DNA from 4 places in the Paucibacter sp. B51 genome. Region 4 is predicted to be linked to each of the others. Evidence: predicted binding sites of a transcription regulator. Region 4 holds the regulator's gene; each other region holds the start of a gene.
The links. The regulator sigma-54, encoded in region 4, starts transcription at its own class of promoters, with help from an activator protein. The targets are predictions, from matches to a motif close to TGGCANGNAANCTGCTTT.

Region 1 (2,188 bases), 1.1 Mb from region 4:
GCGGTGAGCCACCGCCGACCAGGGCCACGGCCGAGGCGCTGTGGTGCGGATTGCGCATCACGCGCTGGCGCCAGCGCTCGGGCTGAAACTGGCCGGCCAGGCTGAGCACGGCGGCCGATTCCAGGGCCTCGTCTTCGTTCATCGGCGGCAGCAGGCCGCACAGGCGCTGGGCCAGCATGGATTTGCCCGTGCCCGGCGGCCCCACCATCAAGAGGCTCAGGCCGCCAGCCGCGGCGATCTCGAGCGCGCGCTTGGCGCCGGCCTGGCCCTTGATGTCGCGCAGATCGGGCGCCGCCGTGATCGGCTGGGCCGGCAGCAGCGCGCGAGCGCGGGGCAGCAGGCTGTCGCTGCCGGGGCGCAAAGCCTCAACCAGATCAAGCAGATGCCGCGCCGCATGCACCGGCACGCCCTCGACCAGGGCCGCCTCGGCCGCGCTGGCCTCGGGCAGCAGCAGGCGCCGGCTGCTGCCTTCGCGCCGCAACGCCAGGCTCATGGCCAGGGCGCCACGCACCGGGCGCAGCTCGCCGCCCAGGGACAGCTCGCCGGCGCACTCCAGGCGCTCCAGCTGCTGCGCATCGATCTGTTCGCTGGCCGCCAGCAGGCCCAGGGCGATGGGCAGGTCGAAGCGGCCGCCTTCCTTGGGCAGCTCCGCCGGCGCCAAATTCACCGTGATTCTTTTGTTGTGGGGAAAAGCGAGCCCGCTGTTTTGCAGGGCCGCGCGTACGCGTTCGCGCGATTCCTTGACCTCGGTTTCGGCCAGGCCGACCAAGGTGAAGGAGGGCAGGCCGTTGGCCAAATGCACCTCGACGCTGACCGGCGCGGCGGTCAGCCCGTCCAGGGCGCGGCTGTGGACAACGGCCAGAGACATGGTCTTCTTGCTCTCCCTTGCAGGCGCCTGGCGGGCCGGGTCGGGCCCGCCGGCTGGCTTGATTGTGCCCGCCGGCCCGAGCTTTCAGGCACACAAAGCGTGCCTTGCACCAAGAGAGTGCGCTTGGGCTGGTGCTCGGTCTCGGTCCTGCGAGCAATTGGTGCATGGGCCTCGGTGTTTGCCCTGGACAAAGGATCTGCCGCTGCCCGCCTGAAAGCTGGCACGGAAGCTGCGATGCCTAAGCCAAGTGCCCGCAAGTGCCCGCAATGGCCCCGGCTTTCTCGTCTCCCCGTCTTTCACGGCTTTTGTTTGTCCTTTTTGAATCAACCTTCCAGGAGTTCCGCATGAAGACAACACCGTTTGCTTTGGCCACGACGTTTGCCCTGGTTCTGGGCACCTTGCTGCCCCTGGCGGCACAGGCCGAAGAGGCTGCCAGCCCGCTGAGCTTCAATGCCAGCGTCACCACCGATTACCGCTACCGCGGTATTTCGCAAAGCCGCCTGAAGCCCGCTCTGCAAGGCGGCGCGGACTATGTGGCTGCCAACGGCTTCTACATCGGCACCTGGGCCTCCACCATCAAGTGGATCAAGGACGCGCCCTACAACGGCGGCGCTTCGGTGGAGATCGATGTGTACGGTGGTTACAAGACCGAGGTGGCACCGGGCCTGACCCTCGATGTGGGCGCGCTGACCTACATCTACTCGGGCAATGACCTGAACCCCAGCGCCAACACCACCGAGGTCTACGGCGCCCTGAGCTACGGCGTCTTCACCGCCAAGTATTCGCACAGCACCACCAATCTCTTCGGCACCGCCAACAGCAAAGGCAGCGGCTACCTGGACCTGAGCGCCACGCTGGATCTGGGCGAGGGCTTCAGCCTGGTGCCGCATCTGGGCCGCCAGAAGGTCAAGAACAACCCGGCCGGTTCCTACACCGATTACGCGGTGACCCTGAACAAGGACTACGCCGGGATCAGCTTCGGCGCCACCTTGATCAACACCAACACGGACGCCTACGTCGGTGGCCCTTCGTCCAAGAACCTGGGCAAGAGCGGCTTTGTGCTCTCGGCCAAGAAGACCTTCTGATCTGCTCGGATCGAACTCAAGACTTCGGAGACTCTCCCCATGAAACTCATCACCGCCATCATCAAACCCTTCAAGCTCGACGAGGTGCGCGAAGCCCTGAGCGCCATCGGCGTGCAAGGCCTGACTGTCACCGAGGTCAAGGGCTTCGGTCGCCAGAAAGGCCACACCGAGCTCTACCGCGGCGCCGAGTACGTGGTGGACTTCCTGCCCAAGGTGAAGGTCGAGGCCGCCGTGG
Region 2 (2,188 bases), 1.2 Mb from region 4:
AGCCCCCAAAAGATGGGCGCGGGTTTGCGGCTAACTAGCTAGCTAACGCCGGCTTGCAGCGGCTACATTTTTTCGAAGCGCTTCAATCGCACCCGCGCTCCCTCTTCAAGGGCGGCCACATCACGGCCACCCACTCACCGAGCATCGCCTCTTCGGGCGGCCGATGCTGGGCGCCGTGTTCAGCCGGCTCTAGCCGAGCTCGAACGTCAAGCTCAGGCGCCGCGGCGACGTGCAGCGAAGGCTGCGAACAGAGCCAGCCCGGCCAGTGCCCAGGACGAGGGCTCGGGCACTTGATTGCCCGAAGGGATGCGCGACAGCGTCACTTCGAAGCCGGCGCCCGCGTTGTCCCAGAAGGCCGAATCGCTCACACCCAGGTAGAGGCGGCCGCTGCGGGTCGCGGTGAACTGCACGTTCGTACCGAGAGCGAACAAGGAGCTTTGCGAGATACCGTTTGCCACGTCGGCGGCATCAAAGGCCTGGAAGTTGCCACTGTCGTCGCCAACAATGCTGCCGACCAAGGCGCCGAAGAGATTGTTCAGCCCCGTGAAGTGCGCCGTCCCGTTGCCAAGACCCTGCATCACTTGCCCGTTCGCGTCGCCACAGCCCGCATTGCCACTCAGGCACAGGGTGCCGCTTGCCGTGACCTGCACTTTGTCGCCGGCCTGGACTTGAAACCCGCTGTTGACGAAGCCCAGGGTCGAAGACAGGATGCCTTGCTGCGCGGTGTTGGCATTGCCATTGACGCCACCGAAGCCGCCGCCGTTCATCACGCCAACATGGACGGGTCCAGCGTGGGCGGCGCCTGCGAGGGCCAAGCCAAGGGTTGCGATGGCAAAGGAATGGATTGCGTTTTTCGTCATCTTTCTGTCGCTCTTTCGAATTCATGGTGTTCCGCCCCCCCTATCGCATGGACGGGCTCCCCCAAGTGGAGAGCAAACGCCACTAAGCAAATGACATGCCAAGGCGAGTGCTGCGCCAAGAGGAGTCCAGCACAAGACGACTCAGGGCAGCCCTGTTTGCGAGCAGATGGCCGGATTTGAGAACGAGCAAGCGCGTCTTGCTTCGCGGTCAGGGACGCCCCCCCGAAACGCGGGGAACCTTGCAAGGCCAGGCGGTATGGCCACATCGGCAACGGCTCACGAAACAAGTTGTAAAGATTGGCGACAGTCTGCCGCGAAGCCCACCGAGTGCGCCGCAGCTTTGGCTGCCAAGGCCCACTCGTGCAGGCCGCATGGGTGCCGCGTTACTCAGGCACCAGCACCGGCGGGCGGTCGGGCGAGCGACTCGCCTGGCCAAGCAGTGCGCCATCGCCGCGCCATCGCCGCTCTAACGCCCAAGCCCCAGGCGCCCGGCCACATGCGGCAGGGCACGGCGCTCCTCTTCATCGGGGCTGGCGGCAGACCATCTCCGGCGCCTGGTAGCCCCAGACGATACGGGCTTCGCCCTGGTGCTCCCAGAAGCTCTCATTGCGGCCGACATAGCGGCTGCCGCTGGCGCTGCGCTCGGCAAACATCAGCGAGCTGCTGTCGCCGAACTCGGCCACCAGGGTCGGCGGCTCGGTGGCGAAGAAGCTCACCACCACCTCCTTGGCGGCATTGCCATCACAGGCCCAGCGGATCGGCCCCTGCGGCGGCAGCAGTCGGTAACGGGCCTGCAGCTCGGCGATGCGGCGGACATAACTGTCTTTCACGCAGGCCGGTTTGTCCTGGCTCTTCCAGCACTCGTCCCGGCCCTTGACCCAGCCGCGCTGCTCGGCCTTGAGCAGGGGCGGGCGCTCCTTGGCGGCCTTCTTCAGAGCCTGGCCGTAGACCTGAGCCAGCTGGCGGTCCAGCTGCACCAGGCCCGCATCGGCGCAAACCAGGGCCGCCATGCTGCCGGGCTGGACCTTGGCGCAGTCGAAGGCCGGCCCGGGCGCCGCCTGCAGCGCCGGTGCGGCGCCGCCGAGCAGGGCCAGCAGCAGGCCGAACAGGCCGGGCCGCATGCGGCTTGCGCTACGCTGCGCGAAAACCAGGGAGCGCGGAACGATGCAAGACATGGCAGGGACTCCAAAAGTTAGCAGCGATCAGAGATTAAGCGATCTTGCCGCGCTGCCCGCGCTGGGCCGGCGCCGCCTGGTTCTGGGCCTGGCCCAGGCCGGTCTGCTCAGCCTGCTGCCCACGGCGGTGCATTGCGCGCCGGAGCTGTGGGT
Region 3 (2,188 bases), on a different contig from region 4:
CTGCAGCTGGGTCCAGTCGGCGCGCTCGACCAGAGAGCTGAACTTGGTGCCGATTTCCATCTGGCCCGCGTTCGCCACTTCGTGGTGGTGCACTTCAACCGGGATGCCCAGTTGTTCCAGGATCAAGCACATTTCCGAGCGCATGTCCTGGCCGCTGTCGACCGGGGGCACAGGGAAGTAGCCACCCTTGACGGTTGGACGGTAGCCGGTGTTGCCGTGCTCGTATTCCTTGCCGGTGTTCCAGGCGCCTTCTTCGGATTCGATCTTGAAGAAGGAACCCGACATGTCGTTGGCCCAACGCACCGAGTCGAAGATGAAGAATTCGGGCTCAGGACCGAAGTAGGCGGTGTCGCCCAGGCCCGAGGCCTTCAGGTAGGCTTCAGCGCGCTTGGCCAGGGAGCGGGGATCGCGCTCGTAGGCCTTGCCGTCGGCCGGGTCGACCACGTCGCAGGACAGGATCAGGGTCGGCTCTTCGAAGAAGGGGTCGATATTGGCCGTGTTCGGATCGGGCATGAGCAGCATGTCCGAGGCTTCGATGCCCTTCCAGCCTGCGATGGACGAGCCGTCGAAAGCATGGCCGGAGACAAACTTGTCTTCGTCGAAGTGCGAAACCGGCACGGTCACGTGCTGTTCCTTGCCACGGGTGTCGGTGAAACGGAAGTCAACAAACTTGACTTCGTTTTCCTTGACGATCTTCATCACGTCGGCGACGGTCTTGGCCATCAGAAACTCCTAAACGGGTAAGTAGCGGGAGAAAGCTTGCGGATGCGTAGGTATTTGTTTGGCTTGCACTGCTCGAACAGACTCAGGCCGCGCAGCCTTTGAATAAGCAGTTTGTGTGCCAACTTTGGGCTGCTCGTGCGCTTTGCGTCAGCCCTCGGGGCCCAGCCCCGCCAGCCCTGCGCTGCACCGGTGCATCCGGCCCCAAAGCCCCGGGATTATGGGCCGAGGCCCGGCCCCGGAACAGGGCGGCCTGTCAAGAAATCACGAGGCAATCACCAAAATAGTGCAAGACCAGGTGACTCAACGCACCAATTCAGTGCTCACCGAGGCACCAAACTGGATCACGCCGCTTTTCAGTGCCTGGTAGGCCGCGTCCATCTGCTCCGCCGGGCCCTTGACGCCCAGCTCGATATGGCGACCCCACTGCGGGTGGTCCACGCTGGGCAGGCTGAAGACCTTGATGCCCGGGAAATCTGCCTCCACGCGCTCCATCAGCGGGGTCAGGCTGGCCTCCATGGCGCCCTGAACGATCAGCGACAGCTCCTGGCGCTGCACCGGGCGCTGCAGATCGGCGTGGCGCTGGTCCAGCACCCACTCCATCATCGGGTGCGCCATCACCGGGAAGCCGGGCACGAAGTAGACCGTGCCGACCGAAAAGCCCGGGATCTTGTTGAAGGGGTTGGGGATGATCTCGGCGCCGGCCGGGAACACGCCCATCTCCAGGCGGCGCAAGGTGTCGGGGTGTTCGGGGTCGACCGACTCGCCCTTCTCTGCCGCCATGTCCTGGATGCGCTGCCAGATCAGGGCGCGCGCCTCGGAGTGCAAGACCAGCTCCCGGTCGAGCGCGGCAGCCGCGGCCTGGCGGGTGTGGTCGTCCGGCGTGGCGCCAATGCCGCCGCAGCTGATCACCAGGTCACCGCTGGCGAAGGCCTCGCGCAGCCGGACGCTGATGTGAGAACGGTCATCGCCCAGGTACTGGGCCCAGTCCAGGCTCATGCCGCGCGCGGCCAGGATCTCGATGAACTTGCTGAGGTGCTTGTCCTGGCGCTTGCCGGACAAAATCTCGTCGCCAATGATGATCAGGCCGATCTTGGGCCGAGGGGTCGAAACCGAGGGGGTGCTCATGCGTCAGCCTTGGGCAGCAATGGGGGTGTAGGGGTGGGAGCTTCAGCATCGAGAACCAGGCCCGAGGGCCCGGGCGCCGCGGTCGAGCGACTCAGGCGCAGCTCCTGCAGCGCAGCCAGGCAGTAATGCGTGAACCACAGGGAAGAAAAAGCAAAAACCAGGGTGTAGAGCCAGATCGAGGCCAGGATCAGAAACGGCGCCAAGGCCACAGCCATCACGCCAAACGCCCAGATCGCTGCCGGCGCGGCGCCGAGGTAGCCGGTCAGCAGGCCCAGGCCCAGCAGGGGCAGGCGGTGCAGGCGCAGCAGTTGGCGCCGCTCGGCCACCGAGGCGTGCTCGG
Region 4 (2,188 bases):
TGGTGTTCACGGCAGACCTTTCAAGTAACGATCCAAGTCAGCGGCATGATGGCATGTCTCGAAATGGGAATCACCTGAAATCGGTGTGCGTGTTCACGTTTGGGGGTGAACGGGTGAACGGGTGAACAGGTGAACAGGTGAACAGGTGAATGGTGAATGGTGAATGGTGAATGGTGAATGGTGAATCGTGGGGTGTGGTTCACCAGTTCACTGATTCACCCGTTCACTCAAGCTTCAAGCTTCAAGCTTCAAACCACCCGCCGCATCGTCGTCGTCCCGATGTGCATGCCTTCGCGGTATTTGGCGACGGTGCGGCGCGCGACCTGGATGCCTTGCTCTTCCAGCATGCTGGCCAGGGCGCTGTCGGACAGGGGTTTGGCCGGGTTCTCGGCGGCGATGAACTGCTTGATCAGCTCGCGCACGGCGGTGCTGGAGGCCTCGCCGCCAGCCTCGGTGGACAGGCCCGAGCCGAAGAAATACTTGAGCTCGAAGGTGCCGAAGGGCGTGGCCATGTACTTGGCCGTGGTCACGCGCGAGATGGTCGATTCGTGCAGGCCCAGCTCATCGGCGATCTCGCGCAGCACCAGGGGCTTCATGGCCACGGCGCCGTGGCTGAAGAAACCTTTTTGCCGCTCGACGATGGCGGTGGAGACGCGCAGGATGGTGTCGAAGCGCTGTTGGATGTTCTTGATGAACCAGCGTGCCTCCTGCAGCTGGCCGCCCAGGGCGCTGTTGCTGATGCCGCCGCGCGTCTGGCGCAGGGCGTTGGCGTAGAGCTCGTTGATGCGCAGCTTGGGCGCGACCTCGGGGTTGATGATGACGCGCAGCTCGCGGCCGACCTTGCGCACGATCACGTCCGGGATCACCGCCGGCGCCTGGCCGCGGGCAAAGCGCCGGCCGGGCTTGGGCTCCAGGGCCACGATCAGGGCTTGCGCTTCACGCAGCAAGGCATCGTCGGCGCCGGTCAGCAGCATCAGGCGGCGGCTGTCGCGCTTGGCCAGCAGGTCCAAGTGCTTTTTGCAGATCATGATGGCGATCACCTGCGGCGCGCTACGCGGCAGCTGGCGCAGCTGCAGCTCCAGGCATTCCGTCAGCTCGCGGGCACCGACGCCGGGCGGGTCCATGTGGTGCAGCCATTTGAGGGCGATGCGCAGGTGGTCGAGCAGCTCCTCGCGCTCGGCGGCGCTGTCCTCGTCACCGTCCGGCACCAGGGCCTCGGCGATGGCTTCCAGGCTGTCCTCGAGATAGCCGTCCTCGTTGAGCGAATCGATCAGCAGGCGCAGCGCCAGCTGGTCGGTATCGCTGAGGTGCATGCCGGCCATCTGCTGGACCAGATGCTCTTGCAGGCTGATCTCGGCCGATTCCTGGTCGCTGCGTTCGCCGTCTTCATCGTTGCTGCCCGAGCCGCTGCCGTTGTTGCTGGGCAGTTCGCGGATGCCGTCGAAATCGTCGCCCTCGGTGCCGTTCTCCCAGTCCTCGCGTTCGGTGCTGCCGAAGTCTTCGGCCTGCAGCTCGGGCGTGGCCTCGGCCTCGGCGCCGCCGCCCAGCTCACGGTCGGCGCCGCTGTCCTCGGCGGCGCTGGCCGGGCGCAGCTCGGGCAGCTCGGGCGTGGCGACGGAGAAGTCTTCTTCGGTTTCGAGCAGCGGGTTCTGCGCCAGCATCTGCTCGACTTCCTGATTCAGCTCCAGCGTGGACAGTTGCAGCAGGCGGATCGATTGCTGCAGCTGCGGCGTCAAGGCCAGATGCTGGCTCAGTCGAACCTGGAGTGACTGCTTCATGGCGCGGGCTCAGGGGCAGTCGTGAGATGCAGGAATCCCAGCATCAGCCCCGCGCGGGGCTGCCGTGGCAGCGGGCGTGTAGGCATCCATGGCCGGCTCTACATGCGGAAATGTTCGCCGAGATAGACCTTGCGCACATCGGCGTTGGCCACGATCTCGTCCGGCGTGCCCTCGGCCAGCACCGAGCCCTCGCTGATGATGTAGGCCCGGTCGCAGATGCCCAGGGTCTCGCGCACATTGTGGTCGGTGATCAGCACGCCGATCTGGCGCGCTTTCAGGAAACCGATGATGCGCTGGATCTCCAGCACCGCGATCGGGTCCACGCCGGCGAAGGGTTCGTCCAGCAGGATGAAGCGCGGTTGCGTGGCCAGGGCGCGGGCGATCTCGACGCGGCGGCGTTCGCCGCCCGA

Region 1: the regulator sigma-54 is predicted to act here: its motif matches at 1,087-1,104, upstream of OOB33_RS01100 (TorF family putative porin).
Region 2: the regulator sigma-54 is predicted to act here: its motif matches at 944-961, upstream of OOB33_RS00660 (PEP-CTERM sorting domain-containing protein).
Region 3: the regulator sigma-54 is predicted to act here: its motif matches at 827-844, upstream of glnA (type I glutamate--ammonia ligase).

What each region holds. Positions count from the first base shown of each region.
Region 1 covers NZ_JAPIVN010000001.1:267,964-270,151, reverse strand. Annotated here, with positions in the region: gene OOB33_RS01105 (YifB family Mg chelatase-like AAA ATPase) at 1-868, opposite strand, end outside; gene OOB33_RS01100 (TorF family putative porin) at 1,213-1,953, shown strand; gene glnK (P-II family nitrogen regulator) at 1,993-2,188, shown strand, end outside.
Region 2 covers NZ_JAPIVN010000001.1:170,887-173,074, forward strand. Annotated here, with positions in the region: gene OOB33_RS00660 (PEP-CTERM sorting domain-containing protein) at 213-860, opposite strand; gene OOB33_RS00665 (MliC family protein) at 1,382-2,035, opposite strand; gene OOB33_RS00670 (FAD-binding oxidoreductase) at 2,034-2,188, shown strand, end outside.
Region 3 covers NZ_JAPIVN010000002.1:176,108-178,295, forward strand. Annotated here, with positions in the region: gene glnA (type I glutamate--ammonia ligase) at 1-723, opposite strand, end outside; gene OOB33_RS21735 (competence/damage-inducible protein A) at 1,024-1,848, opposite strand; gene OOB33_RS21740 (EI24 domain-containing protein) at 1,845-2,188, opposite strand, start outside.
Region 4 covers NZ_JAPIVN010000001.1:1,341,409-1,343,596, forward strand. Annotated here, with positions in the region: gene OOB33_RS05705 (SGNH/GDSL hydrolase family protein) at 1-10, opposite strand, end outside; gene OOB33_RS05710 (RNA polymerase factor sigma-54) at 249-1,778, opposite strand; gene lptB (LPS export ABC transporter ATP-binding protein) at 1,877-2,188, opposite strand, start outside.